One region of the Sporomusa termitida genome, then DNA from elsewhere that is predicted to be linked to it. Evidence: riboswitches for the same ligand, from Rfam matches in the RefSeq annotation. Region 1 holds a riboswitch; each other region holds the start of a gene.
The links. Region 1 has a riboswitch for cobalamin ahead of SPTER_RS10145 (MATE family efflux transporter). Riboswitches for the same ligand answer to the same signal wherever they lie in the genome.

Region 2: another riboswitch for cobalamin. It lies ahead of SPTER_RS01640 (diguanylate cyclase domain-containing protein); the one in region 1 lies ahead of SPTER_RS10145 (MATE family efflux transporter).
Region 3: another riboswitch for cobalamin. It lies ahead of SPTER_RS01650 (TIM barrel protein); the one in region 1 lies ahead of SPTER_RS10145 (MATE family efflux transporter).
Region 4: another riboswitch for cobalamin. It lies ahead of cbiD (cobalt-precorrin-5B (C(1))-methyltransferase CbiD); the one in region 1 lies ahead of SPTER_RS10145 (MATE family efflux transporter).

What each region holds. Positions count from the first base shown of each region.
Region 1 covers NZ_CP036259.1:2,199,311-2,206,687, reverse strand. Annotated here, with positions in the region: gene SPTER_RS10170 (homoserine dehydrogenase) at 1-344, shown strand, start outside; gene thrB (homoserine kinase) at 365-1,270, shown strand; tRNA gene SPTER_RS10160 (tRNA-Pro) at 1,405-1,481, shown strand; gene SPTER_RS10155 (ABC transporter family protein) at 1,934-3,298, shown strand; gene SPTER_RS10150 (hypothetical protein) at 3,614-3,973, opposite strand; gene SPTER_RS24715 (hypothetical protein) at 4,345-4,509, shown strand; cobalamin riboswitch at 4,839-5,022, shown strand; gene SPTER_RS10145 (MATE family efflux transporter) at 5,141-6,490, shown strand; gene SPTER_RS10140 (GNAT family N-acetyltransferase) at 6,557-7,066, shown strand; gene SPTER_RS10135 (MATE family efflux transporter) at 7,356-7,377, shown strand, end outside.
Region 2 covers NZ_CP036259.1:346,485-353,861, forward strand. Annotated here, with positions in the region: gene SPTER_RS01615 (class I SAM-dependent methyltransferase) at 167-754, shown strand; gene SPTER_RS01620 (SAM-dependent methyltransferase) at 1,106-1,960, opposite strand; gene SPTER_RS01625 (FmdE family protein) at 1,963-2,571, opposite strand; gene SPTER_RS01630 (DUF3842 family protein) at 3,051-3,473, shown strand; gene SPTER_RS01635 (class I SAM-dependent methyltransferase) at 3,576-4,433, opposite strand; cobalamin riboswitch at 4,779-4,961, shown strand; gene SPTER_RS01640 (diguanylate cyclase domain-containing protein) at 5,245-7,236, shown strand.
Region 3 covers NZ_CP036259.1:354,426-361,802, reverse strand. Annotated here, with positions in the region: gene cobN (cobaltochelatase subunit CobN) at 1-3,431, opposite strand, end outside; gene SPTER_RS01655 (ABC transporter substrate-binding protein) at 3,640-4,605, opposite strand; gene SPTER_RS01650 (TIM barrel protein) at 4,602-5,576, opposite strand; cobalamin riboswitch at 6,071-6,252, opposite strand; gene SPTER_RS01645 (sirohydrochlorin cobaltochelatase) at 6,481-7,377, opposite strand, start outside.
Region 4 covers NZ_CP036259.1:1,836,321-1,843,697, forward strand. Annotated here, with positions in the region: gene ldhH (L-lactate dehydrogenase (quinone) large subunit LdhH) at 1-1,386, opposite strand, end outside; gene SPTER_RS08280 (LutC/YkgG family protein) at 1,386-1,991, opposite strand; cobalamin riboswitch at 2,198-2,421, shown strand; gene cbiD (cobalt-precorrin-5B (C(1))-methyltransferase CbiD) at 2,663-3,751, shown strand; gene cbiE (precorrin-6y C5,15-methyltransferase (decarboxylating) subunit CbiE) at 3,736-4,362, shown strand; gene cbiT (precorrin-6Y C5,15-methyltransferase (decarboxylating) subunit CbiT) at 4,359-4,940, shown strand; gene cobM (precorrin-4 C(11)-methyltransferase) at 4,985-5,749, shown strand; gene SPTER_RS08305 (cobalt-precorrin 5A hydrolase) at 5,753-6,826, shown strand; gene cobJ (precorrin-3B C(17)-methyltransferase) at 6,847-7,377, shown strand, end outside.

The DNA.
Region 1 (7,377 bases):
CCCGCGATATCCGCCACAAGGTCAGCAGTAGAATATTATGCACCTGCTTTGAGCAAAAACCGGTTTATCCTGTCAGTAAAACCGAATCACCCTACTACATCAGGCTGCTGGTCGAAGACAAACCAGGTGTACTGGCGGCGATTGCCGGGGCTTTTGGTGCCCAGCAGGTCAGCCTGCATTCGGTTATTCAAAAACGAAAAGTAGAGCGTTCCACAGAGCTTGTCTTGATCACCTACCGGGTAACTGATGAAAACATCCGTCTGGCTATGAACACCTTACTTGGCATGTCGGTTGTAAGTAAAATAGGTAATGTAATCAGAGTCGAAGCAGCAGAGATTTCATAGGGTCAAAAGGTGGCGATACCATGGCAAATACAGTGAAAGTCCGGGTGCCGGGCACAACCGCTAACTGCGGTCCGGGATTTGACGCTGTTGGCATAGCATGTACAATATATAATGATTTGGAACTTACTCTCAACGATCAAGGTGGTATCTCGCTGGCTGTAATGGGGGAGGGAGCCGGAGCAATTCCAGCCGATGGCTCTAATGTTGCCGTAAAAGCCATTCAAATGGTACTGGCCAAAACCGGTTGCAAACTAAACGGCATCCATCTGAAAATGGTTAACAACATTCCCCTCGCCCGGGGTTTGGGCAGCAGTGCGGCAGCAATCGTCGGCGGCTTAGTGGCGGCTAACGAACTTACCGGTAACACCCTTACCAAAGAGGATATCCTGGGTATGGCTACCGCTATTGAAGGCCATCCTGACAATGTTGCGCCAGCCATTTTTGGCGGCATTACGGTCAGCATTATGGACAGCGGCAATGCTAAATATCTGCGCCTGCAGCCCGCTAAGGCATTTTCGATGGTGGCTGTAATCCCGGAATTTAATCTCTCTACCAAGGCGGCCCGCAAGGTACTGCCTGATTCGGTGCCATTTGCCGATGCAGTATTTAATGTCAGCCGCACGGCGCTCTTAATCGGCGCCCTGTGTACCGGCGAGCTGAAACTGCTGAGCCACGCCCTGGAGGACCGGCTGCATCAGCCGTACCGCGAACAACTTATTCCCGGTATGGCCCAGGTACTGGCCGCTGCCCGCCAAACGGGGGCACTAGGAGCAGCGCTGAGTGGTGCCGGACCGTGTTTACTGGCTTTTACGGCCGATGATTCCGACGAGGTAGGCAAGGCAATGGTCAAAGCATTTAATATCCATAAGGTACCGGCAAGATACCAGGTTCTAGCCATTGATGAACAAGGTGCAGTCATTATTTAATGATTTTACAATATAACCCTGTCCGTAGTTTCCATAAAATATTTAATTAAACATGTTGACAACTGCCTCCAAATTGAGTAAAATAGACTTTGTCAGTCAGGCAGCATAACATGTAAATCCTGGCAGACAAATGTCGGGGCGTAGCTCAGCTTGGTAGAGCGCTACCTTGGGGTGGTAGAGGCCGCACGTTCAAGTCGTGTCGCTCCGACCAGATAAAAAATATCGATAACCCCAGATAAATCAAGGGTCTGCAGAATTGCAGGCCTTTTTATTTTTTGGCTTTTTCGAGCCATTTTTCAAGCCAGTGTAGCAAAAATGTAGCAGGAAGATTAAAAATGACCCTATTTTGACGCAAAGCTAGGATAAACTTGACGTCAAGATAGGAGTATACTTTAATATTATATTTTCTATTATTAAATTTAAATAATTAGACAATAACAGTAATATTTTATAATTTCAGGAAGGAAAATTATATAAGAATATTCAATATAAACCAATAACTTGGTACAGCAAAAACCGCCATTATATTATCAAAGTTATAAACTAATCAAAAGATTATCGCAAAATAATCAGCTTTGCCAACTTGAAAACTCAATCCCATAGATTATGCTGCTCGCTGGCAGTAAAGAACTTTTTTATTTTGGTTAGGAGTACATGCCTAAAATGAAAAAATTTAATATGTTTATTTTTGTTAATAAAAGTTTTTGTTTAATGATACTATGCATTCTTATCCTACAAGCAATACTCGCATCTTCAACCTTATGGATAGTTAAATTGAGTCAAGCAGTCGTATTAAAACAAGATTTTTCATTATGGTTGGTGCTATTTATACTATCGTTATCTTTAATATATATTCCAGGTCCCGGAACGGCTTACTTTCAGAGCAAAGCTATTTTTAGTTCTTTTAGAAAGTATGTTGATATGTTTACAGTTTCTTTTAGGGGCAGAGCCCAATTAAGAACTAATATCGAATTCAAACAAGAACGACAGCCTTATTTAAATAATGAGGCATGGTTGGTAATCAATGAATTCGTGGGGTTTATTATCAGTGTACTCACTACTCTTTTTAATATTGTTTTTAACATAGGTATTCTTGGTTTTATTATTGATAAAAAGTTGATGCTTGCTTATGCCATAACGATTCCGTTAATTACTATTGCTGTTAAAAGTCTAAAACCGCTGGTAACTGCTTCCGCCAAACAGGCCCAAGCAGACCGAACAGCTATGATGCAATCATTGTTACCAGCCTGGGACTCCATTTTAATTGGCAATCAATTAAATATACATTTATGGAAAAATTATTTTATCGATAAACATAACAAAGCGAATACGTCAGCTTTGAAATCTGTACTTTTTAGTGAACTGACAACCGTAATTTCCATGTTTCTTGTCTTATTGCCGATAATTGGTACTTGGGTGTGGTTAATATATCAAAATATAGGAAATGAAGTATTCCTAAGTATGCTTATTGCTACATTTCCCCGGCAAGTTATAACCATTTTTCATGTGACTGCAATTGTAGCTTATGCATCGCGTTGGAATAGTTTAAAAACGCGGCTTGAGGGATTAAAATCAGCCTTGATTATTACCGAACCTATAAATGGTGGCACTATTTCCTGGAATCGGATTAAGGCTGAAAAAGACAATACGATTATTACTATTGCTTCTATGAATTCCATACAAGATATTACTCAAGACTTTAGTCCGGGAAGAATTACTCTACGAGGCGATAATGGTACAGGAAAATCGTCACTTCTGGCCCTGATTAAGGAACAGTTAAGCGAAAAAGCTGTCCTGTTACCGCCTCATTCTGATATGTTTTTTGAATTCAGTTCTAATAAAAACTTATCCACCGGCGAAAAAACCATAGAGTCATTAGATGAGATAAAAAGAAGCGGCAAGCTTCAACTACTATTGTTAGACGAGTGGGATGCAAATTTAGATAAAAATCATATTGTTAATATATCAGAAAAATTAAATGAACTCGCAAAAGAAATATGTATTATAGAAGTACGTCATCGAAGTTAGCCATAGGTGGGCACTAGGCTGTAGGCTAGGAAGATATAGCAATTGTGGTTTTGTCATGATGACACCACGCCAGGCAGAGAAGATTAAGCAACAATTGTGTGAAGTGTGAGGCCTGACCCCGGACACGGACTATTTATATCATCAACATGAACTGGAAGAGGATTGAACCGGAGAGCTGAACCAGCTTAAGGCTTCACACACGATGTGGAGCTTTTTTTATTTTTGGCAGTTTGGGCACACCATCGATTGGTTAATCTTCTTTATGAATGAATAGAAGCCGGTACTCTAGTATGACAGCCCCTGTACACGTAATTGCTATTTAGCTTTCTTGCTGGCGGCGACTTCCGCTTCCATCTGCAATTGGCGCATGACCAGGATGTTAATGGATTCTCCCTGGGTTGTCTGGGTGGCCATTATGGAGTCAGTTTTCTTGTCGATATGCGCCAGAAGATGATACACGTCCTGCTGCTGGACTTGTCCGTATTGTTCCACCTTGGCGTCAAGTGCAGCTATGTCGGTCTTTAATTCGGCTTTCGTCTCTTTCAATTCCTGGCGTAATCCCTCAACAGATGCCTTCGTATCCTGGCGTAGCTCCTCAAGGGCTGCGTTATTACTGCCTACCATTTTGATGAGCTGTTCCATCATGGATTGAATCTGATTTAACTGCTCGCTCACACCAAGTCCCTCCCGTAATGCCTTCAGTGACTTCATTATACCATGAGTCGCAGGCAATAGAAAGGCAGGTGTAGTGTCATGTCCGCTTTATTCTTGCTGGCGCCGGTAACTGAAATTCAGTTCAGCGGCTGATACCGTAAATGCTTTCACGGACAAAGGATAGGCTCGCTTGATATACTGATTGGCTCTATTGCTGGCGGCTGTGCTAAAGCCTGTGACAAACCCACACATTCATAGGGATTGGGCCGGTGCTGTTCCCTGCTTAGGAAGGCAGGCAGAGACTTTTTTCCCCGCGAAAAAATTTTAACTTTTTACAAACGGCTCTAATGCAATGTGAATATAATAAAATAACATAATATGGAGGTATTAAGATGGATATAGAAAAAATTAAAACTACGATTGATGATGTCGGCCGAAAAACCAAGGGGGCTGTAAATGGTTTCGCAGCTATTCATAATTTTGAAAGCTGGCAGGTATGGCTGGGGCTTGTGATTCTGATTGTTCTAACCTTATTGATTGCTTTAATACTTTGTTAAAGGTACAAAAAGGCAGGGGCCTGAAGCAGTTCTAGACAAATTTATGATAAAGTCAGGATAACTGCTTGTAGCTGCTAGAACAAGGTTTTTACGTTATATATAGGTATAGGCAGCTAGTTAATTTTTCTATGACTGTATGGCCACATACAGTCTTTTTTACATGATTAGAGCACTGGCTATATTTCCCCAAGTCATCAAGTCTCTTTGATCTGTCGGAAAATAGTTATGACTAATTGGCAGCGGAGCAGGCTCTTGACAAATTTAGCCTTTTTATGCAATACTTTTATACAAGTGTCTTACATAATTATATACATTATCTGCGCTGAAAACTCCATAACTACGATATAGGTGCCCGAGAGGGCTTAATAGGGAAGTCCGGTTGAAAGCCGGCGCGGTCCCGCCACTGTAATGGGAGAGCAATTCCAAGAAATGCCACTGAAACGTTTTGTTTTGGGAAGGTTTGGAGGAGCGATGATCCAGAGCCAGGAGAACTGCCTATATGTCAATCACCGTTATTACCTGCGAACGATAGGGAGGAGATTTGTGCAATAGTTTTTTTGTGCTTATTTTATCCCAAGGCAGTCAATGCATTGGGATATTTATTTGATTACACCGACAGTAAGGAGCACAAATGCAGGAAAAAACAACAACTGTGATTGGCCTGGCTGATCATAAAAACTTCATGGCTCTGGCCATACCGTTGACCATTGCCACACTAACCACACCGCTGCTGGGGGTCGTCGATACGGCAATTATGGGCAGGCTCCCGCAGGCCGCCTACATTGGTGGTGTTTCCATCGCGGTGCTTATTTTTAACACATTATACTGGGTTCTGGGTTTCTTACGTGTCAGCACTTCAGGGTTTAGTGCCCAAGCCAGCGGCAGCGGAGATAAACAGGCGATTACGCTGGCATTGTTAAGGCCGCTGCTGATTGCTATTGGCCTCGGGCTGGTGATTGTTGCTCTGCAGTGGCCGATAAAGCAGATCTCATTTACCCTGCTGGCGCCGAATGAGACAGTGGGCGAGATTGCCGCCGCCTATTATCATATCCGCATCTGGAGCGCGCCGTTTACGCTGGGCAATTATGTCATTGTCGGCTGGCTGATGGGAATGGCGAAAGTAAAACTTTCGCTTGCTTTGCAGGTTTTTATGAATGTGCTGAATATGGTGCTGGCAATATTGTTTGTCGCCGGCTTCGGCTGGGCGGCCGGGGGGGTAGCGGCGGCAACGCTGATTGCCGAGATTGCGGCTTTTCTGCTGAGTGCAGCCATTTTATTACAAAGCAGGGCTATTACACTGGCGAAGCTTTCAGTAAAAATGATTGTTGATCCGGCGGCATTGATCCACATGATGAAAGTAAACCGGGATTTGTTTATCAGAACAGCCTGTCTGCTGACTGTTTACAATTGCCTGGCGGCTTACGGCCTGCGGTACGGGGACACCATTCTGGCGGCCAATGCCGTTTTATTGCAGCTGCATTTTGTGATGGCCTACTTCCTGAGCGGATTTGCCAATGCCGGTACTGTTATGGTAGGTCAGGCAATTGGCGAGAAAAATGAGGCGCTATATGGCAAAACCGTTAAGCTGACAGCCATCTGGGGCGGCGCTACCGCAGTTGTATTGGCAGCAATGATAGTAATGTTTAGAATTCCTCTGATTCAAATGTTTACCACCCTGGCTGATGTCCAGCAGGTCGCATTGCAATATAGTTTCTGGCTAGCCCTGTTTCCCCTGGCCGCTTTCTGGGGGCTGGAGCTGTACGGGGTTTTTGTGGGGGCAACGGCGGCGGCGCCGGTCCGTAATTCACTGGTATATTCTTTGATCACTTATTTCATCTGCCTGTGGCTGGCCGTTCCCACCCTGGGCAACCATGGCATTTGGCTGGCGTTTATCGTATTCAGTCTGGGCCGCTCGCTTTTCCTGTGGGCTTATCTGCCAGGACTGAACAGGAGAATTGCCCAATTGACGGCTAAAGCCTAACAAGGCGGGCAGCCGTAGACCTGCAAAAAGAATGTAACGGCTAAACACTTATAGGGAGGTATTTGCTTGACTACGCAGAATTTAGTAATCCGTCCCATTCGGTCTGAAGACATAGCATCTGTACAGGACTTTTTGTTAAAGCAGCTGCGGGATTTATTCCACCAGGAAGGTCAGGTGGCCATTACTGACGATGTCTGGGGACTGGGAAAAACCTACCTTGAACCGGAAAACTGCAACATGTGGGCGGTATTTACACCAGCGGGAACTGTTGTCGGTTCGGCAGCGATTTGTGCTTACAATGACAGAATCGAGTTGCTCAAGGGCCGCTACCATCTGCCCGCAACCGCCGAAGTGGGACGCTGCTACATTGACGCCGGTTTAAGACGCCAGGGAATTGGTTCAAAGCTTGTCGGACTAATGACTGACTTTTGCCGGCAGCACGGGTATAAAATGCTGTATCTGCATACCCATCACTTTTTGCCCGGAGGCTTTAACTTTTGGCAGAAACAGGGGTTTGAAATTATCCTTGATCAAGGCGGCAGTTTTGAGATTGTACATATGGAAAAACGATTATAACCGACAAGCGCAAAATACAGGCCTGTATTAACCAGGAAAATGCTTTGCTTATTATCTGTAAGAGGGCATTTTTATGGTTTTTCCGCTTACCGTTAGCTTGTGCCAGGTAAGGGCAGCAGCGGCTAACGGTAAGCCGTATTTCTTATCTGTAATCCTGAAGGGCAGGATAATTTTTTTAATTAAAATATCCCCCGTGGGGGGATATGGCTGAAAGCCAAAGTCTGAACCCAGGCGTTTAACCCAGTAAGTCTGGACTGGGATGATACTATGAAGGCCGGGAGATTTGCAAATGCCTAATTCGGTCAGTAGCG
Region 2 (7,377 bases), 1.9 Mb from region 1:
TGTGAAACCGGGAGAGGGCAGAAGTTATAAGGTGGGGGCCGAACAAAAGGCCGTTCCTGTTATATCAGTCTGGCTCAAAACAGTAAGGTATAGTCAGGCTGGAAGAGGAATTGCGGTTAATGAAAACTTCGGGTTAAGTAGTACCCTGTGAGGCAGGTGAAAAGCAATGGGGGATGAACTTTTTTTCGACCGCATTGCCGGTCAGTGGGATGCAACACGGGCAGCCGATGCCGGTAAGATCGGCAAACTGGTGGAGCTGATCGGGATAGCGCCGGGATCCAGAGTGCTTGATGCCGGCAGCGGGACTGGTGTATTGTTGCCGTATATTCACAAGGTTGTTGGCAATGAGGGGCAAATTACAGCTGTCGATTTTTCTGCCAATATGCTGCAGCAGGCCAAAACTAAATATGCGGCCCTGAGGAATATTGAGTTTGTTGTTGCCGATATCATGAATTTTTCAACGGCGCCTGGATTTGATCATGTGATTTGTTTTAATTTTTTTCCGCATGTTAAAAACAAGTCCCTGTTTTTGCAGCATATTCGTAATGCACTTAACAGCGGGGGTATGCTGACGATCATGCATGATCTGTCGCGCCAGCAGGTAAATGCCGTTCATCAGGCCAGCGCCGCGGTAAAAGAAGACCGTCTGGCCTGCGGGGAGACGGTAAGCCAATGGCTGACCGGGGCTGGGTACGAGGTAATATGCAGGATTGATGACAGTGATTGCTATTTTATCAAGGCCCGGAAAACATAGAGGTTTCTTGCGATATGCTTTTGATAGCCTAAGCATATAGCGAATGATTTTGTAAACGGCAAAATAAGCTCATTTTGCCGTTGTATCTTTACGAGGAAAATTAGCACATTATCAACTGTGGTTACTGCAATAGCCGCATTTGTGAATAGGACTGGCGATTAATCACAGCTTTTGCTGGCATTGTTCCGGAGGAAAAGGGAGGTAAGCTGAGAAGTATCTGTAGAATAATGCCAGCCCTTATCCGTATTTAGCTGCGAAAAGTATTTTGACCAGAATAAGAGTAAGTCTTACGGTCGATTAATGTCATTTCCCGGGAAATGTAGCAACAAGAGTCCAATAAATGTGCAGAGCTTATACCTGCCACCACATAATACCAACAGTTGTTTCCGATGTTTCGGCACAATAACCATCAATAGCGATGCTTGCAAGGATAGTGCGAATCGTGTTTTCGGTCTCAGCGCCGGTAACGCCCAGTACGCTAAAATAACTGATATAGTGATCAATCAGATAGGGAAGCGGTTCCTGCGTGGTTTGACCGTAAGTGGTGAAGGTCAGGTTGGGGCGGTAGCCTTCCTGATACAGGATGTTAAGCGGATAGATGATATCAAAGGATGGCCCCGGTGCCGGCTCCTGCAAGAGTTTTTCCCATAAGAGACGGCGTAAGCTAATATCATGTTTACCGGCAAAGCCGATCAGGCAGCAGACTCTGCGGGCTACTTTCGTCATTTTCATCAGGCTGTCATAGTTATTAATAGCCGGGCTCTTAGCGGCAAAGGTTATGTCATAGGCCGGACTCGGGGCAATGTCCTGCCAGTCGGCCAGCAAAGGAGTGATGTTTTTCTCCAGACCGGCTTTTCCTGCCTGGCCGGACAAGGCTGCCAGCATACCCGGGGAGGTATCAAGGCCGGTGACTTTAACATCATATGCTGCCAGCGGCAGGGCGTAGGTGCCGGGACCACAGCCAATATCCAACAGTGTATCGCCTGGTTTAATTGTCCCGTGGGCAACCAACCTGGCAATGATGTCTTGGTGGACTGTTTTGCTGGTTTCATTATGTTCGGCATAGCGGCTGGAAAAGCTGTTCCAATATTCCTGCCACAGCTTAGGGTCAGGCGGGCGCCGACCAGCCTTTTTATTGGCGTTTTGCCAGGCTCTATCCCAAAACCGGACATTATTTAACGGCTCGTCCGCAAGCTGACTGTCCAAATTTACCATCCCCGGCTGTATTCTTCGGTACAGGCTAAACAAGCGATTTTACCGTTTTTTAAACGGGCCCGGGCTTCCATAACTTTTTCACCACAATACGCACAGATGACAGAGTTAAAGATTTTGGCCTCTGGCGGCAGTGTAAGCTCAACATCCGTAATCTTAAACAGGTCTGCCAAGGGGGTAACCAACAGCTGAGCAATTCGTTTTTCCTGGATTTTTTGCCAGGCAGTCTCCTGCTCGATTGTGGCCTGGCCACTAAACACTGTGTTTTTAAGGCTTTCCTGCTCCGGGGACAGGGGGCTGCTTTCACCGGTCACCGCAACCCGTACGGCTTTACCTGTCTGGCGGTTGCCGATCGTATAGGCCTGTTTGCCATGGTCTTTGTAAATAAGGTTGCCTTTGCCAATGGTGCAGCCCAGCAGCACTTGAACAGCATCAATGCCGCAGCCGTCAGACTCAACAATTGCGACAAGCTCCTCGTCATTGGCCCGGGTTACATTAAGGCGCTCAAGGGCGGCTTTGGCAGCCAGATAGCCAATGGTAAGTCCTGGGCAGCAATGGCCGTGGAATTCAACAGCCTTCTGGTAGTCGGCAGCTCGGTTAGTCATTTTCTCTTCCTCCTCGGCAATGTTCTGGATCCAGAGTAAGGATTGGCCCGGTAATTTACCGGGCACGATAAGATTTGTACCTTACTTTAAATTTTTTAGTGCAAATTAACTATATTATCAGTTATTTGTCCAATACTGTCAAATGCGGAGCTGTTTTTTATAACCAAATATTTTGCAGATTTTTTGCATAATTAATTGACACAATTAGTGAAATTTGGTACAATTCAAGATATTAAACGATAGTTGAAATTATCGTTTGCCGTAGAATGCGGCAGTTTATCTGGGCTCGGCAATACTTTTATCTTCTATAGATTTTTTAAACAGCCATGAAGGCTCTGCTTGTTGCAGTTGTCTTGATGGTTAATTTACTTTGAGGGGTATAATAGCGGTAGTGGTTCCCGGTAATAACGAAGGAATTTTCAATTTATTGCCGAATTAATAATCAATCGTCCATTTTTGTGGAAGGTGGTAGGGTCTGTATGGTAATTGCAGTTATTGATGGTATGGGCGGGGGGCTTGGTGTGCAGTTGGTGACCCAGCTTACGTCACAGCTGGGTCAAAAAGCAGATATTATTGCTTTGGGGACAAATGCACTGGCGACCAATAATATGGTACGGGCCGGAGCGATGCGTGGCGCTACCGGTGAAAATGCCGTGGTCGTTTCAATCCGCAAGGCAAATATTGTAGTAGGTCCGATTGGTATTATAATTCCTAATTCCTTAATGGGGGAGATCACCCCCAAAATTGCCGAAGTAATTGCCTCTTGTGATGCGCATAAGGTATTGGTGCCGGTAAATCAAAGCCATTTCGATATCGTTGGCCTTGAAAGCCGGCCGCTGGTGGTTTCTATTAAAGAGGCAATTGCCAGGGTAACCGAGCTTGTTCTAGGCAAGACCTGGTAGCCTTGTAACGCCAACTTAGTAACTAATCATGTAAAGAAGAACAACCCGGTTGTGTGCCGGGTTGTTTGTGTGTTTGGAGCTGCTGCCATTCAGCTGAGCCTGTTATTCCAGTACTGTGGTCTTGCGGTCAGCCCGCCACCACAGCACGCCGATAGTCGAGTTAATCAGTTCGGTGCAGTAATCTTCCACTGACCGGTTAGCCAGGAATTCAGTAATTTTAGCTGACGTCTCCGGGCTGTCCAGACCAAACAGCTTGAAATAACTGGTGTAATATTCAATCATAAAAGCCAGTGTCTCCCGGTAGCGCTGGCGGTAGCTGTAAAATTTAATATTAGGCAGATACCGGTCCTGATACAGGATATTAAACGGGTATTGGATATCAAACGCCGTTTGCTCAGGCGGTGTGCCGATCAGGTGCTCCCATAACAGTGTCCGCACTTTGATGTGATAGGTGCCGGCAAAGCCGATCAGGCAGCAGGTACCGCGGGACAGTTCATTCATTTTCATTAAGCTGTCATAATCGTTAATAGCGGTAGTGTTGGCGGCAAACACCACATCATAAGCAGGTTCGGCCGGCAGGTCCAGCCAGTCGGCCTGGAGGGCCGTAATCCGGTCGGAAATCCTGTCGTGAGCGGCCTCGGACTGCAGGACAGACAGCATTTGTGCAGCTGTATCCAACCCTGTTGCCTGTTTGGCCCTGGCGGCCAGCGGCAAGGTAAAGGTACCGGCTCCGCAGCCTATGTCCAGTACTGTGCTGGCCGGGGTTATTACACCGTCGGCAACTAAGCCGTCAATAATTGCATTATATATCGGCCGGCTTTGGCGGTTGCGCAGGGCGTACTGCTCGGCAAAATCATTCCAAAACTGCTGCCAGCCTTGTTTGTTGCCATAACTTGGGGCCTGATGGGAACTCTCACGCGCTTCCTGCCAGGCCTCAGTCCAAAACTTGGTATTGCACATGGCTTGTCATCCTTCCTGCTATGTAAATTAATAAAGTCCTTTAGGCGCCGGCAGAAGCCTTAGGCTCTGAATATTATCAGACAGGGGATAAACTTTCTGATAATGTAAAAAAAGCATGAAGTCCAAGGAATTATCCCTTAGGTTTCATACCGGAGTGTTTGAATCTTCATGATTCAAGCTACTAGTTTAAATATAAATTGTTTTGCAGTAATTGTCAATTAGCAATAGCATTGCTTGTATGCTGAAAACAATAAAATAAAACAGTAAATTACCAGCAATTACGCAATAGGCTAAGTTGTTGACACTATTTACAATAAAGCTTATACTAAAATTGTCATCAACTTAATTACATACGGCGAGTTGGGTGCCCTGCGGGGCTTAATAGGGAAGTCCGGTTAGAAACCGGCGCGGTCCCGCCACTGTAACGGGGAGCAAGCTTAAGATATACCACTGGGATAATTGGTCTTGGGAAGGTTTAAGCAAGCTATGATCCGGAGCCAGGAGAACTGCCTAGCTGACAATCACCGTTTTTACCCACGAGGTATGGGGAGGGGATTACAGTAGGCGCTTGGTTACAGACTCATTGCGTCGCTTGAATTCACTCCTGGTATAATGAGGTACCAGGAGTTTTGTTTTGGCAAACTGTTATTACTATTCCCGGCTTAAGCAGCGGGAGTTTTTTGTTTGGGAAAATACAAGCTGCCAGCTTGATTCATCAGTTGTGCTGCCTGTTTATCAATGTACCGAAGCGGGAAAAACATCCGGTATGCTTTGTAAATACAGCTAACATAATAAGGCGGTGTGTGCGAAGATGAGTTTTACCACACAGGACAACGGACTATTAAAGTGCGTTTATCAAGAGTGGGGACAACGGGAAGATTTTAATTTCTATCTGTCCATCTTATCCCATCAGTTTAATTTTGTATTTAACCACTCGCAAAGGGTGGCATATTATGCGGTTAGGCTGGCCCAAGCGACCGGCTGCCGTGATACTGAGATTGTGAATATTGGTGCAATGGCGTTGCTGCATGATATTGGTAAAATAAATGTACCGATCAAGGTTTTATATAAACAGGGTACTTATGATCCGTATGACCGGAATGAAATGGAGCGCCATCCGGTCTATGGCAGCCAGATGCTGCTGCGATCCAAAGAGCTGCGGGAGCTTATTGCCGGGGTACTGCACCATCACGAGCGTTATGATGGCAATGGCTACCCCAATAAACTCAAAGCCTTGGAAATCCCCTTGCCAGCCAGGATCATTCATATTGCCGAAGCCGTTGATGTTATGACGACAATCCAGAATTATCAGCAGGTAAGAAGCTGGCATGAAGCTATGGGTGAGCTGGAACGGGCGGCTGACAGTCAGTTCGACCGGGCTCTGGTAAAAGCCTTTTTGGCATTAGAACCGGCTATGTTTGCTGCCGGCAGGATGGGCGCCGGCCAGGCAGCGAGACAGGAAAAGCAGCAGCTGGTTTTATCTGCCGGCAGTGTTGGGCATTACCTGGAGAATATAGCAAATTTAGGGGTCATTTGTTTGGATAAAAACAATACAGTTGTATTTTGTAATGCCTGTGCAGAGCAGATACGGCAATTGCCTGAAGGTACTTTATTAGGTAAAAACTTTTTAGACAGTTATCCCCAGCACCGGCGAAAAATTCTCGAGGACAAGCTGGGGCAGCTGCGGGCTGGTAAAAAAAAGGCATGGTATCGCCTAATGGGCCGTAATGGGCGGTTTATTGAGAACCGGTATTCACGGGTAACGGATGCCAGTGGTAAGTTTATCGGCACTGTTTTGGTCACAATTGATGTGACCGAGCGGGAGAAAGTGGCCCGCAGTCTGAATGCCGCCCTGGAAAGGCAGGCCGCCTTGTATCAGGCAGCCCAGATCATCACCTCCTCGTTAAGTATTGCCGAGATCATTGACGGCATCCTGAGGATTATAAGAAAGACGATGGTGGTTAACAAGGCCGAAATTTATTTATCAAGTGAAACCAACGACGGTATCCCGGCTATGCATACGCATGAGTACAGCCGCAGTGAGCCGATTGAAGGCCAGGAGGGTTACCGTGAGGCGGCAAACCAGGTTTACAGTACTTTGCGGACAGTCATGGCTGCTGATGAACAGGGCAAGCTGGCAAAATATTATGTCCCGCTTATCTACCGGCGTGATTTACTGGGGATATTATATATTGAAAGAACCAGTCCGGGTGAGGAGTCGCAGGAACGGCTGGAGCTTCTGGAAGCACTGGCCAGCCAGACTGCGATTGCGATTAGGAATGCCCGCCTGCACGAGGAAGTCCAGTACCTGGCCGAGTATGATAAATTGACAGGCTTACTGAACCGCCATTCCTTTGACCGGTTTTTTGCAGAGCAGTGCCGGCAGGCCGCAGAGCAGCCGGCGCCGGTTACACTGCTGATGATTGACATTAATGGCCTAAAGCTTGTCAATGACCAATATGGGCATGTGGCCGGTGATATGTTAATTAAGGCTGCTGCTCAGGTTGTGAAAAATAGTATCAGCAGTGACGACCGCGCTTTTCGCTATGGTGGTGATGAGATTGTTGTGCTGCTGCCGGGGGTTTCTCTCCCGGAAGCACAGATTATTATTAAGCGGATACAACGCAATAGCAAATGGTGGCAACCGGGCATTGTTGCTAATGTGTATGCTGATTTGACTCTCAGTGTCAGCATTGGCGCCGCCGCGAGCAGCGAAGTCAGTCTGGAATGCCTGATTCAGGAGGCTGATAAACGCATGTATGAAAGTAAGCGTCTTTATTATAAGTCGCTGGATGTAAAATGATGGATCGATTTGGCATAACAGGCCTTTAGTGGCGGATGCTGCCGCATGATAAATTTAGAATAGAGTGATAATTGCAGACAATCATTTTTTAAGGATTGACAATCATTTCTTGAGGTGTTATGCTAATTTCACAGAGGACAA
Region 3 (7,377 bases), 1.8 Mb from region 1:
CCTTTATAGCCGTGCTGTTTCATACCTTCAATATATTTGGGATTCATAACCTCGCCGCGAAACAGACGCTTGAATTCCTCATCAAGGCTCCGCAGCATCACCTGCTGCCGGTTGGAACTGTCGCCGCAGTACGAGCGGGGAGCCTTCCCTTTCAGGCTGCGGACAGCCGCAATCATGCCGCCATGATAGGAATTAAAATCATCGGAATTAAGCATATGGACTTCCCGGTTATCTTCATTTTTGACCGTAACATCAAGTGAGCCCAGCCGCCGGCTGAAAAGTTCAGGCACGAAAACGCCGCCGGCTTTGGCACCGTAAGCATGCGCGCCCCAGCGTACATACACCCTTGCCAGGTCATCGACAGTTTCCCAGTTCTTTTCCTCTAACAAATGACTGACACCGGCGCCATAACTGCCCGGCGGACAGCCAAACAGCCGGTAACAGGCCTGTTCCCAGGCCGTCTGGCTGTCAAGACCCTGTTCACTGATCAGCCGGGCATCGGCCAATACATGCTTACGGACAAAATTCAGTTCGCTGCTTTCTTCCAGGCCGGCGACCAGACTAACCGCCTTATCCATCCATTTAACCGCCATCGGCATGGAATCGCGGAATAAACCGCCGATCCGGGCCGTAACGTCAAGCCGCGGCCGCTTTAGCTCGTCCAGGGGGATGGCTTCCAGCCCGGCAACCCGCCGGCTGCCTCGCTGCCATACCGGCCGCACCCCCAGCAAATACAGGAATTCGGCAATACACTGGCCATGGCTGCGCATATTGGCCCCACTCCAAAAGACCATGCCAATATTCTCCGGATAACGGCCTTCCTCGGCAATAAACCGCTCAATAACACTGTCTCCCAGCATTTTTCCCAGTTCCCAGGCTGCCGCCGTGGGCAGGGTTCGCGGGTCGACCCCGAAGAAATTGCGCCCAGTCGGCAAAATATCGGCCATTCCGCTTGTGGGCGCCCCGGCCGGCCCCGGCTCGACGAAACGATCCCCCAGCGCCGCCAGCAGGTTAGTAAGCTCCTGTTCTGTCTTATAGAGGTTTGGTATTAATACCGTGCAGATATACCGGGCTATCTGCCGCAGCCGGTCTTTAGCCTCTGGTCCGGCCCCGGCAGCCCAGGCAAGGTTTACTACCGCCTCGGCCGCAGCGGGTTCAAAATCATGCTCCTCCAGCCGGCCGACAGCCTCGCGGCACTGCTGCCAAATCTCAGCGGCCAGCGCGCCATAGGTTTTGCTGCCGTCAGACACCAGTTTGCCGCTATGCGCAAGCAGCTCGTAATAGTCATAGCCGTGAATCGCCGCCACGGTTTCCGTTAGGGATGGTACGGTCCCGTTGGCCAGCCGGGTAAGAGCCAGCAGGTATTCCGGCAGTGAATCCGACTGGGGCGGACAGCCCAGAACATGCAAGCCTACCCTGATCTGCATATTTTTGAGGTCGGTGAGATAGACATGCAGACGCTGGCTGTATTTGCCGAAAGCCTCATCCGGCTGTTGACTGACATCTGCTGCCAGATTGGCGGCAATAACCTGCTCCCTGATCTGGCCGGCAACCACTTCCGCATTGGCCGGCTGGTTCTGCTGAAAGTGGCAATATTCATCAAGCAGCTTCTCCAGCTCAGCCAGTTCATCATAAGTGCCGGCCTGACTCACCGGCGGCGTCAGGTGACCAATCAGGCAGGCGGCGCCGCGCCGTTTAGCCTGGATACCTTCACCGACGATAGTAATGAGGAAAGGATAAATATTCGGTAAATCGCCGATAGCCAGATCCGGGTAACAGGTCCGCGCAAGCCCGGCCGCTTTGCCGGGCAGCCACTCGAGGGTGCCATGGGTGCCGACATGGACAACCGCGTCGGCCTGCCAGATATCCCGCAGCCAGTAATAATACGCCAAATAGTGATGGGTGGGCGCACAGTCCGGCGAATGATACAGCTTGCCCGGGTCCTCACTGAAGCCGCGCGGCGGCTGTACGGTAATAAAAATATTGCCGTTAAGCAGGCCCGGAACAAGCAGCTGGCCTTCATAATGGAAAACATCGCCCGGAGCCTGGCCCCAGTCTTCGGTTAGCTGCGTCCGGGTCCCAGGCTCCAAGCCCTGAAACCATTCCCGGTATTGCCCGGTGGTTACCTTGCCCGCCGCCCGGGCAATCCGGCTATCCGTCAGAAAGCGCCGGTCATTGGTGGCCACCGCCAGCAATTCCTCCATAAGCGCCCTGCTGTCGTCGGGAATATGATCCACCTTGTATCCCTGCTGGGCCATCCGTTCCAGCAGCAGCCGGATACTGGCAGGTGAGTCCAGGCCTTGCGCACTGCCGATATTGGCATTAGTAGCCGGGTAATTATGAAAAATAACGGCAATTTTTTTCTCCCGATTGGGCTTGCGGCGCAGGTTAGCCCACTTGCCGGCTTTACGCACAACCTGACTGATGCGTTCAGGCATAGTTTCGTAGCTGGTCATTCCATCGGCTGCCTGTGTTTTACCGGCCACAGGCAGAGAGTGAATAACCCCGTCGAATTCCGGCAAGGCAATACTGCAGGATATCTCCATGGGGGTCAGACCCTCACTACTCCGGTCCCACTCTGCCGGGGAGCGCAATAGGGCATAGGCCTGCAAAACCGGCACTCCCAGCTGTTGTAAAAAATCCGGCTCCACCGGCCGGCCGACCGTCAAGGAAAACTTAAATGTATTAATCAGCACATCAATGCCGGGCAACCCATCATCATAAAAATAGCTTTTGAAAGCGTCATCGATCCCCTGAGCGCCAAACTCAGCACTGCGCGCCCAGTGGCTGAACGCGGCGATTACATTCATGCCCCGGGCCTCAATCTCATCAATAAGCGCTGTTGGGTACGCCAGATCGGCCCATATCCATTCATCCCGCGGAAACAACAGGCCTATCGTCGGGCGGCCTGCCTGGCAATGGTGCTGCCGGTATTCGGCAACATCCGTATATATGCCGGCGGCCCGGGGATGAAAAATACCGTTCCATACCAGTGGCTGCGGCTGTTGGAATTCGCAGGTATCCCGGCCATAGCGGCTGCTCAGGTACAAACAGAAATTACAATAATTATCGAGGCCGCTATAGACTAAATACCGGCGCAGCTGTTCCCGTTCCGCCGCTGTTACGCCGTAAAGAGTGTCTTCGGGCTGAGGTTCAGTTGCCAGCATAGTATGGGTTATCCCTTTTTGCCGCAGGAAATCGCCGGCCTTTTGCAAAAAGTGCGTATCCCGCCCCATCCCCATCCAGGAAAACAGCACGACGTCACAGACACGGAAGCGCTGCTGCCATTCCGGTCCCCATACCATACTGTCGTTAAGAAAAACAATGTCGATGTTGCTGGCTAGCCGGCCTGCTTCTTGCAGCCGGCGGCTTGCCTTTACCAGCATGCTGTGTTGGCGGTCAATATTCGTTAAAAATATTATGTTTCCCATATGGTTTTCCCCCACTGCTGCTTGCATTTTCCCTTGTCGGCACTACTGGTCCGCCTACACTGAAATCATAATTACTTCATGGGCCTTTTTCCGCCATACTTCGTTGTCGTCGGCTTACATATGTCCGATATGTGCGCCTCCTCCGCCTCGTCTTGCGAAAAAATTCCCGTGAATTATTTTACGCTTTCAATGTAGGCGGACCACTACGTTACTTCTCAGGGAAATATTGAGGATAGGCATAGCTGGCCAGGTTTTTTACACCCCAAACTATGTACTGCGATGTACAAACCAAATACCGTTCAGGTATTGAGACAAGCTGCTGCCGGCGAATGGCCTTAACCGACTGCAGGGCCGGATCATTCTGGATATCGGCGGCAAATTGCGCCATATCGGTTTTGCCGGTGTAATCCCAGGTTGGCATTAACAGTATGTCAGGATTCACCTTGACCAGCTGTTCCTTGGACAATATATCATTCATCCCCAGCCCGGCAAGGGCGGCCCCGTTTTTCACGCCGGCATACTGGCAGATATCGTCAAAAGTCGTGCCTTTACCGTCACTGCCACCCATCAGGGAAAAACGGACCACCACCGGCCTTTGGCTGTCAGGTATCGGCCTGACCCTGTCAACAACCTCGGCCAGCGTATTGTCCATATCGGCAACCAGCTTCGCTCCCGCCTCCGGTTCGCCGACCGCCCGGGCAATCTCCAAAATTACGTTTTTGATTTCTTCAATGGAATTAGGCCATTGATAAATATAGACGGGAAAACCTGCATCCCGGACTGTCTGCACAAACTCTAGCGGCTGCCAGTCCGGCACAATCACGAGATCAGGCTGCAGGGCAATGACAACTTCCGGGTTAGCCCGTATTCTCGCCGGTACGGCCTTAGCCTGTTCGGTAATATTGGACAGGCCGCCGTCATCTGCCAGATAAGTCAGGGCGGCAATCCGCCCTGACGGTACCAGGCCCAGCAGAATTTCATCGGTACTGACCGACAAAGATATAATCCGCTGGGGTTTCCCCCGCAATTTCAGTACATTTCCCTGGCCGTCTCTTACCTCATAGCCGGCCGCCGACGGCTCGGCCTGGGGTCTCTGCTGATTAGCACAGCCTGCGCACAAAAGCAATAGGCAGAGTAAAAATACGATCGGTTTGATTATCTGAAAATATCTCATATATCTGACCTCACCCTGCTTAATGCCTGTTGCTGGCAGTTAATTTTCTCAATCCATTCACTCATTGTATTTTTCATAAACTCATGTACCAGGTAGTCAGGCTGTATATAATCCACAATGCGCCCTGCTTCGGGCACACTAAACGGTAGATGCTCATCAATCTTAAGTACATGATGCATAAGTTCAGTCATTGAATATTGCTCCTGGTGCTGCCGCCTGTTTTGACTTTCCCTGATATATTCGCCCGACAAGGAGTGATGCAGATGAATCCCCTTAATATACTGGCTGTAGCTGCCGAGCCGGGATATTGTTCTAAGAATGTAGTCAATGCCCTCGGCCTGGGTTCGTAAGGCCGGATTGGTATTCATCAGGTGCCCCGTATCCAGCATAATGCCAACATTCCGGTGAGCTACGCCCTCCAGCAGATACGCTGTCAGTTCCTTGCTCTGCAAGGTTAGCCCCGGCCACCACAGATTTTCAAACAACAGGGTCATATCTGCAGGTATCGAGCTGTGGAGTGCGTTAATAACCTCTACCGTTGCTTCAATTACCTCCCGGTCGGAGGCATGAAATTTCCAGGTAAACAATTCGGAGATGCGGGCATGACTGACATGGAACACAACATACTTAGCTCCCGCCTGCTTGGCGGCCATAATGTTCTCCCGGTAAACAGTAAGCCACTCTTCCCTGGTTATACCGCCATAACAGTCCCTGATAGCAGCCTCATTGCCAAACTGCTTTAATAATGCACACTGATCGCCACGCCAAAAATCGAGCCACCAGGGCCAGAAGCGGAGATGAACGCCATGGATCCATTCTTTTTTATGGAGAGTTTCATCCAACGGCCCGCAAAACATCATCTCAATGCCGTCTAAATGGTGACAATGCAAAAATCTCTGCAGACATTCCCCATTATTGTTGATGAGATCATTATCAGTCGTATAGTTTGACAAATTTACAAGCTGTAGCATATGTACATCCTTTACTGTGCCGGAAGAAGAAAGATGCCGCCTGCGAAAGGTTGGCATCTGCCTCTAAAGCTTTTATTTTTTAGCTACTCGATGGCGTAAGCCGGTAAGCATATGACTTAGACTCAGCCCTTACCCGCTGATAAGGGCAACCGCACACTTTTGCTCTGCGCTCTGTTTAACGTCAATGTTTCATATGTTTTCAGGATGGAAGTATTACCACTAGGTACACAGTCCGATAACCTGTAACAACCTCGCGCTGACCAATTAAGTTTGTCAACCGGCCAATTAGCTGGAACATATTGTGACACTTCATTTCCCTCCTTAAACCGTCCCCCGCATGGTCAGGGCCTACGGGGGTATAGCTACAATATGGCAATAAAAAAATCCTGGTACTTAATACCAGGAGTGAATTCAGCAGATCGCTAACTTCTTGAGTATACCCGAGAAGATACGCGCTTAACTGTAATCCCCTCCCCATACCTCGTGGGTCTCTAACGGCGATTGTCAGCTAGGCAGTTCTCCTGGCTCCGGCTCATCGCTTGCTTAAACCTTCCCGGGAATCTTATCCCCAGTGGCATATCTTAAGCTTGCTCCCCGTTACAGTGGCGGGACCGCGCCGGTTTCTCACCGGTCTTCCCTATTAAGCCCATTGGGCACCCAACTCAACAGTATTAAATTACAAAACAGGTTCGATTTTAGTTTATCGAACAGTAAGAAGCTTGTCAATAGTTTCCGCGGGATTTTGCATATATTCCAACAATCCGTAATTTTCAGATATTTTTTTCTTTTTTGCTTGCATCAGGAAGACAATAACCTGCTTGTATTATTTATGCTGCTTTTTATATGCAAAGCAAAACACATCTCCAAAAAACATTGGAGATGTGTTTTTACAGTTTGCCTGTTTTTAATGGTTTTTAGCTTCAGGATTATTAAGTTCATCAATCGCATCTTTTATATGTTGAACATAGATATCCTGGATTTTTTCATTTTCGCCTAAGCCATGGATATAGGTGTCAACTTTAATACCGGCGGCAATAAGCTGAGTTTTGTGGGAATCACTTTCGTCACCGGCCATATCATTGACGGCATGATCGCCGGCTACCAGCATTAACGGCATCAGGGTTACTTTTTTGACTTTATTGGCTTTCAGCTTGTCAATCGTACCTTCCAGGGTAGGATAGCCTTCTACAGTATAAACATATACATTTTTATAGCCTGCATCCTGTAGTTTTTCCTGCAGGGCAGGATAGGTAGCAGTGGCAGGGTGGAGCCCGCCGTGGCCCAGCAGCAGGACAGCTTCATTCTTCTTAAGTTTCGGGTATTGGGTTGCTAATGCTTCGACTACTGCCTGATAATCATCGGTGGTGTCTTCCTGGCCCATATAGTAAAGCAGGGGTCTGCCAATTGTAAGCTTTTCAAAGGTTTTAGCCGCTTGCGCATGGGCCACCGCACTTTTAATCAGCTCATATTCTTCACCGGCGGTAATTTGCATAGGTTGTACAATAACTTCAGTAAAGCCTTCGGCTTTGAGGCGGTCAAGCGCTTGTTTCTCAGTATCAATCTTGATACCGTCACGTTCGGCTAATCTTTTAATGATAATCCGGGAGCTAAATGCCCGGCGCACTTCATAATCAGGGAATTCAGCCTGTATTTTATTTTCAACTGCTTCAATAGTTGCTTTCAGTGTGTCGTGGTAGGTTGTACCAAAACTCACAACCAAAATAGCCTTTTTACCAGCCGCAGCCGGTGCAGCCGCAGCCAGCGACGGGATCAGGCTGACGCAACCAAATACGGCCAGCAT
Region 4 (7,377 bases), 360 kb from region 1:
GAAGGGAGAATCAGCGACCGCCGGCAGGCTGCGGTCTTTGGCCATGCCGGCCAGAAACAGAGGCAGATGGCGGATTAAGCGGCCGGACTGGAAGGGTTTCTGCCCAATGGCGGCCAGGCGCAGCAGGGTGTGAAAAACCTTGCGGTTGGCGAGGACGTTCTCAAATACCGCTTTAACGCCGAACGGCAGCCCATGTTCCCGGACGGCTTTAGCCCGGAGCTCCTCGATGAGATGGGGGATGTCAATCTTGCCGGGGCATATCTCGACACATTTGCGGCAGCCGATACATAACTCATTGATTTTTTCAAAGTCCCCCATGCTGTTGAGGAAGGCCGTCAGGATGGCGCCGATGCCGCCGGCATAAATGTGACCGTACACATGGCCGCCTACCAGCGTATATACAGGACAAACGTTCAGGCACGAGGCACAGCGGACGCATTGGTAGATTTCTTTGAATTTGTCATCACGGGCTGCTTTTAAGCGGCCATTATCAAAAAGGATTATATGAAGCTCCTTTTCCTGTTCAACCCATTTGCCAGCCTGTTTAACCATTACCGGGGTAACGCCTGAAGTCATGGTCATATAGCTGGTCATCAACTGGCCGGTGGCGTTGCGCGGCAGGGTGCGCAGGATTGGTGCGGCGTCTTTGATTGTGGGGATCAGCTTTTCATAACCAATGATAACAACATGAATACGGGGCAGGGTAGTTACCAGGCGGGCATTGCCTTCATTGGTTACCAGGCCGATAGCCCCATTTTCGGCGATGCCGAAGTTTGCCCCGGAAATGCCCATATCGGCCTGAAGGAATTCACTTCTGAGGGCTGTACGGGCTGCCTGGACCATAAAGGGAATATCAGTGGGAATTTCCTGTTTCAGTTCCCGGGAAAAATAATCGGCAATCTGCTCCCGGTTTAAATGGATGGCCGGCATGACCATATGGGAGGGCTTGTGGCCGGCCAGGGAGATAATCCACTCGCCCAGGTCGGTTTCCTTTACATGCAGTCCGGCCGCCTCCAGGTCATGGTTAAGGTGAATCTCCTCGGAGGCCATGGATTTGGATTTGACAATCCGCTTTACGTTTTTTTCCTGACAGAGATTGATAAGATATTTTTTCAGGGCCTCACCATCATGGGCCCGGAATACTTTGGCGCCGCGGCTGGTTGCTTCGGCTTCAAATTTAGCAGCCAGGTTGTCAATGTCGGCAACAGTCCCCATCTTCATTTGCCGGACCTGCTCACGGAGGGCTTCGACATCGGCTACATTCTCATAAGCCTTGGCCCGGGAGACGGGGTAGGCCTCGGCAAAACGGCCTAAGGCGCCGCGCAATACATCATCGTTCAGTTTCTCTTCTATTTCATTTTTTATATTCCGGTTGTTCGTATTCATTAATAATTACCTCCGTTAACTTCTTCATCAACGGCAATAATGATAAAACGGCTGGGACCATGTACGCCGATTGTCAGCACGCGTTCAATGTCGGCAGTGCGGCTGGGACCGGTAATGAAACTAATATAACCACGGTCATATACCCTGGAGATTACCTCCATGGCTTCCGTTACGCCAGGCACAACATGACCACTGTTCATAAAAACAACATGAACAGGAGGCAGCATGGAGACCAGGCGGCTTTCAAAGGCCATGGCATCCTGGCAGACGCTGCCTGATTCAGCGATGGCAAATTCCACCGCCGAGATGCCAATGTCAGCGCTCTCCGCATGCTCGGCAATGTCGGCCTGGTCGGTGTACAGAGCAACACCAAGTCCGGCCAGGGCGGCATTGATGCCGGCTGCCTGCTGCAGCGGGCTGTTAACAGCTACAATCTTGCGGGCATTAGTGTACTTTACAAGGCTGGTAACGACTTCAGTAGCGTCGGCCGCTGTTTTGACCCGGAAAACCTCAGCGGCTGCATTTTTGGCTCTTGCTTCAAACTCTGAGAACAGGCTGAAGCCGTCGGCATAGGCTGTAAGCGCTGGTTGCCAATGCTCACTCACTTTTTTCAAACTCTCCACTCCCCCATAATTAAGATTAAATATTTGGTATGATGGTCTGACCAGTGTAACATTCCGCATTAGTATAAAAAAATCCTGTTTGAATTCGCAAAAAATTGCATAATTTTTGTAATTAAGAGGCTAACTATTAAAATTCATAATTATTCGACCGACCGGCAGGAAAAATACTTAACAATAGGGAATTAATCTAAAATAATAATTTGATAGGTGTAGGGAACGGGTGCTTCACGCTTAATAGGGAAGTCCGGTGCAATACCGGCACGGTCCCGCCACTGTATTGGGGATGCTGCTTAATTTGTGCCACTGGGAAACCGGGAAGGCGAGTAGTCCGTCAAGTCTAGCTTGGGCTTGGTGGACTACTAAGGTCGCGATGAACCAGAGTCAGAAGACCTGCCTGTTCCGGCACATGCCGCTATATTTCATCTCCCTCAAAACCAAGGATAGTTTGCGCAGCTTTTCCCGCCCTGCTGCGTTGTCGCCGCCTTACCTATGGCCGATATGCAAGGCCCGTGCAAACGATTCCACGGTTTTAAAAAGATGAAGTACTGGGACCTACGGAAGATAGGCAGGTGTGGGTACAATAATCAGGCAAAAAAAATCTTGTTTGGTATTTACCCCCTGCTCAAGGGGGTTTTTTATTGTCTGACAAACCGATGCGCAAGGGGATTACTACAGGAACCTGTGCGGCTGCCGCCGCTAAAGCTGCGATAATGGCCTGGAAAGGGCAGCCTGTGGCCGCAGTTGAGGTAATTTCACCGCAGGGGGTGGCGCTGGTAGCGCCAGTGGCCGGCAGCTATGCAATTGCCGGCGGTGGTACGGCCTGGGTTATTAAAGACGCCGGTGATGACCCGGATATTACCAACGGGGTAAAAATTGTAGCTGAAATTATGATAAGCGGTGAGCCAGGCGTAATGATTAAAGCCGGTGAAGGAGTCGGGACAGTGACCAAGCCGGGGCTAGCGATGCCTGTGGGTGAGCCGGCGGTGAATCCCGGGCCGCGGGCTATGATTAGCCGGGCTGTTGAGGAGTGCCTGCCGCCGGGCATGGGCGCGGTCGTGACGATCTCTGTACCCGGCGGGGAAAAACTGGCTACCAGAACGCTGAATCCAATCCTCGGGATTGTTGGCGGTTTATCCATTATCGGCACTACCGGTATTGTTGAACCGATGTCAGAAGAAGCGTTTAAGAATTCGCTTGTGCCGCAAATCAGTGTGGTACAGGCCTTGGGATATAATGAGATCGTATTTGCCCCGGGAAAAATTGGCCAGGATATCGCAATCAACCGCTATGGTATCCCGGCCGCCGCTGTTGTTCAGACCAGCAACTTTATCGGGCATATGCTGGAGCATGCCGTTAAATATGGCATGCGCCGGGTGCTTTTATTCGGTCATCTCGGAAAAATAGTCAAAGTATCGGCTGGCATATTTCATACCCATAACCGGATGGCTGACGCCAGACTGGAAACGCTGGCCGCCTATCTGGCCGCCGGCGGCGCGCCTCAGGCCGCAGTTGAGGAGGTTTTGGCCTCCACTACGACCGAGGCTGTCATGCCGATTATTGCCCGTTATGATATGACGGCTGTGTACAAGGTGTTGGCTGAGCGGGCCAGTGCCCGGGCCGAGCGGTATGTGTTCGGCGATTTGGCCGTGGGGACAGTGATTGTCACACTGAAGGGCGAGATACTGGGGCTTGATCAGACAGCCAGGGAAATTGGAGGCCATTTAGGATGGAACATCAGATAGTAGTTGTGGGCATTGGCCCTGGTTCGCCTGATTATGTGCTGCCTATCGCGAGCCGGATTATTGCCGGGGCGAAGGTTTTGGTGGGCAGTCAGCGGGCGCTTGACACATTTGGCTCAGCCAACCAGGTTAGCCGGATTATAGATAAAGATATTCAGGGCGTGCTTGACTTTATCGGGCAGCAGCTTACTTGTCAGGATGTAATTGTGCTGGTGTCGGGAGATCCCGGGTTTTACAGTATGCTGACTGCGCTCAGGAGCCGGTTCGCGCCTGCGCGTATCCGGGTTATCCCCGGCATCAGCTCGGTGCAGCTGGCGTTTGCCCGTCTTGCCGAAGTCTGGCAGGATGCGGCCTTGCTTAGTATGCATGGCCGCAAGGCGGCTGATGAGCTGCTTAAATTCAGGCCGGGCTATAAACTGGGTATTTTAACCGATCCTCAGCATAATCCTGGCCATATTGCCCGCATTTTGTTAGCGCAGGGGTGGCCGGAAACGGCGTGTGTCTGGCTGTGCACCAATTTGTCTTATGATAATGAAGAGGTAGCGGCGCTGACTTTAGCCGAGACGGTGGCTACACCCGGTTTTGAACATAGTGTAATGGTGGTGAAGGCATGAACCATAAGCTGGGAATTCCCGACAGCGAGTTTATCCGGGGCGGTATCCCGATGACCAAGCAGGAAATCAGGATATTGACCCTGGCGAAAGCGGGGATTGGTGCTGCTGATACTGTTATTGACATTGGTGCCGGTACCGGCTCTTTGTCAGTCGAGGCGGCTTTGCTGGCCAGCCGGGGCCGGGTAATTGCCATTGAGCGGGAACCGGAAGGTGTTGATCTAATTAAGGTTAATGCCGCTAAATTTCAGGCTGCCAATGTTGAAGTCATATTAGGTGCTGCCCCGGAAGCGCTGGCCGGGCTGCCGGCGGCTGACGTAATTTTAATTGGCGGCAGCGGCGGCAGGCTGCCTGAGATTCTCAGCGGTGCCGACCGTTTGCTTAAGCCGGGCGGCAGAATAATTATAACGGCGGTTACGGTGGAGACGTTAGCAGCTGCCCTTGGCAGCATGCGGCAACGGACTGAGTACAATGTTGAAGCCTGCTGTATTCAGGTTACCCGTCTCCAGCAGGCTGGTGCCAGCAATATGTTTAAAGCACTTAATCCGATTTATATAATTGCCTGTGGTAAAAACGGGTAGCTGTCGAAGCAATGAACAGGGAAGAAGAAGGGAGCACAAGTGAAATGAATGTATTTTTTGTAGGAGCCGGACCGGGCGACCCTGAGCTCATAACCGTGAAAGGGCAGCGTCTTTTAGGTCAGGCGGATATTATTATCTATGCCGGTTCGCTGGTAAACCCGGCGCTGTTATCGTTGGCCAAAAATGGGGCTGTGATTTATAATAGCGCTTCCATGACCCTGGCTGAAGTTATTGCCGTGATGACGGCGGGGGTTAAGGACAACAAGCTGGTGGTCAGGCTTCATACCGGTGACCCCAGCATCTATGGCGCCATCCAGGAACAAATGGATGCGCTGGCGGCCCAAAATATTACCTTTGAGGTTATACCGGGGGTGAGTTCCTTCCTGGCCACAGCGGCGGCCTTAAAACAGGAATATACCCTGCCCGATGTCTCACAAACGGTGATTATTACCCGCCTGGAGGGCCGTACACCTGTTCCGGAAAAAGAGAAATTAGCGGCCCTGGCCAGCCATGAAGCAACGATGTGTATCTTTTTGAGTGTTCATATGCTGGATGATGTGGTTAAAGAGCTTGTCGACGGCGGTTATGCCTGCGAAACGCCTGTGGCTATCGTCCAGAAGGCTTCCTGGCCTGATCAGAAAATCTTTCGCGGCACTTTGGCCACGATTGCGCAAGTTGCCCGGGAGAGCGGTATTGACCGTACGGCCATGATTGTTGTGGGTAAGGTTTTACATACCGATTATGCTTTGTCCCGCTTGTATGCTCCTGAATTTGGCCATATGTTCAGGCCGGCACAGGAGGGGCGGTAGGTTGTGAAGCTAGCAGTCATTTCTGTGACTAATAAAGGGGCCGAACTGGCCGGTCGTTTAGCGCCATGCCTGGGATCTGATGTTGATTTATATGTTAAGGCCGGGCGTAATCCGATCAATTCACCGCACTCCTATCAGTCCTTAAGTGATTTGGTTCATGAAATATTTCCCCGGTACGAAGGGTTTATCTTTATCATGGCGACAGGTATTGTTGTGCGGGTTATTGCCCCGTTCGTCCAGGACAAACGGATTGATCCGGCTGTCGTGGTTATGGATGATGGCGGCAACTTTGTCATTAGTCTGTTATCAGGTCATATTGGCGGTGCGAACGATTTAACCCGGCTGATAGCGGCGGCCGCCGGTGCAACCGCCGTTATTACCACCGCTACCGATATTGCCAGCCTGCCGGCTGCTGATGTGCTGGCAGTTAAGCTTGAACTGGAGATCGAGCCTTTTTCCGCTTTAAAAACCATTAATTCGGCAATCGTTAATGGTGACCGGGTCGTATTTTTGATTGACAAAGCCTTAACCGGGTACCAGCATTATCTTGATTTGGCGGCGAAGCAGGGGGTTGAACTGGCCGGTCTTGATGAGCTGGCCTGTAAGGCTGGCTATGATGCGGCGGTGATTATCACTGACAGGCAGCTTGCTGTTGACAAGCCTCATCTCTATCTGCGCCCGGCCAGCCTGGCCGTTGGTGTGGGCTGCCGCCGCGGCGCTACCGGCGGGGAGGTCCTGGCCGCGATCAAACAGGCGTGCAGCGAGATTGGCCGTAGTATTAAGAGTGTCGCCGTTATTGGCAGCACGATTGTCAAAGAGCATGAAATCGGGTTATTGGCAGCAGCCGAGCAGCTGGATGTGCCGATTGAATTTTTCAACAATGAACAGCTGGCACAATGTATTGAACAAAATAAACTAGCATTATCTGATTTTGTTAATGAAACGATAGGAGTGGGAAATGTATGCGAACCAGCAGCAATTCTAACAGGACAGAGCAGCAACCTGCTGTTGCCGAAAACCAAGTATCACAAGGTAACTGTTGCCATTGCACCGGTAAAATATCGGTGGTGGGAATAGGGCCGGGCAGTTTAATTGATATGACACCCCGGGCCCGTCAGGCGGTTGAAACTGCTGAGGTAATTGTCGGCTATGACACCTATTTACACCTGATCCAGGATTTGCTGGCAGGCAAAGCTACGATCGGTACCGGGATGATGCAGGAAATTGACCGCTGCCAGGCGGCGGTAGAGCAGGCTATGAGCGGCAAACAGGTGGCCGTAATCTCCAGCGGCGACCCTGGTGTCTATGGCATGGCCGGTCTGGTGCTGGAGCTTGTTGGCAAGTATCCTGCCACACTGCAGCCGGAGGTTGTCGTGGTACCTGGTATCAGTGCCGTCAGTGCCGCCGCCGCCGTTCTGGGGGCGCCATTAATGCATGATTTTGCTGTTATTAGCCTGAGTGATCTGCTGACACCGTGGGAGGTTATTGAAAAACGCATTGCCATGGCGGCAGCCGGTGACTTTGTTATTGCGATCTATAATCCTAAAAGCATCAGGCGAACAAGTCAAATTGAGGCAGTGCGCGAAATTACGCTGCAGCATCGTGGTCCGAATACCCCTGTCGGCATT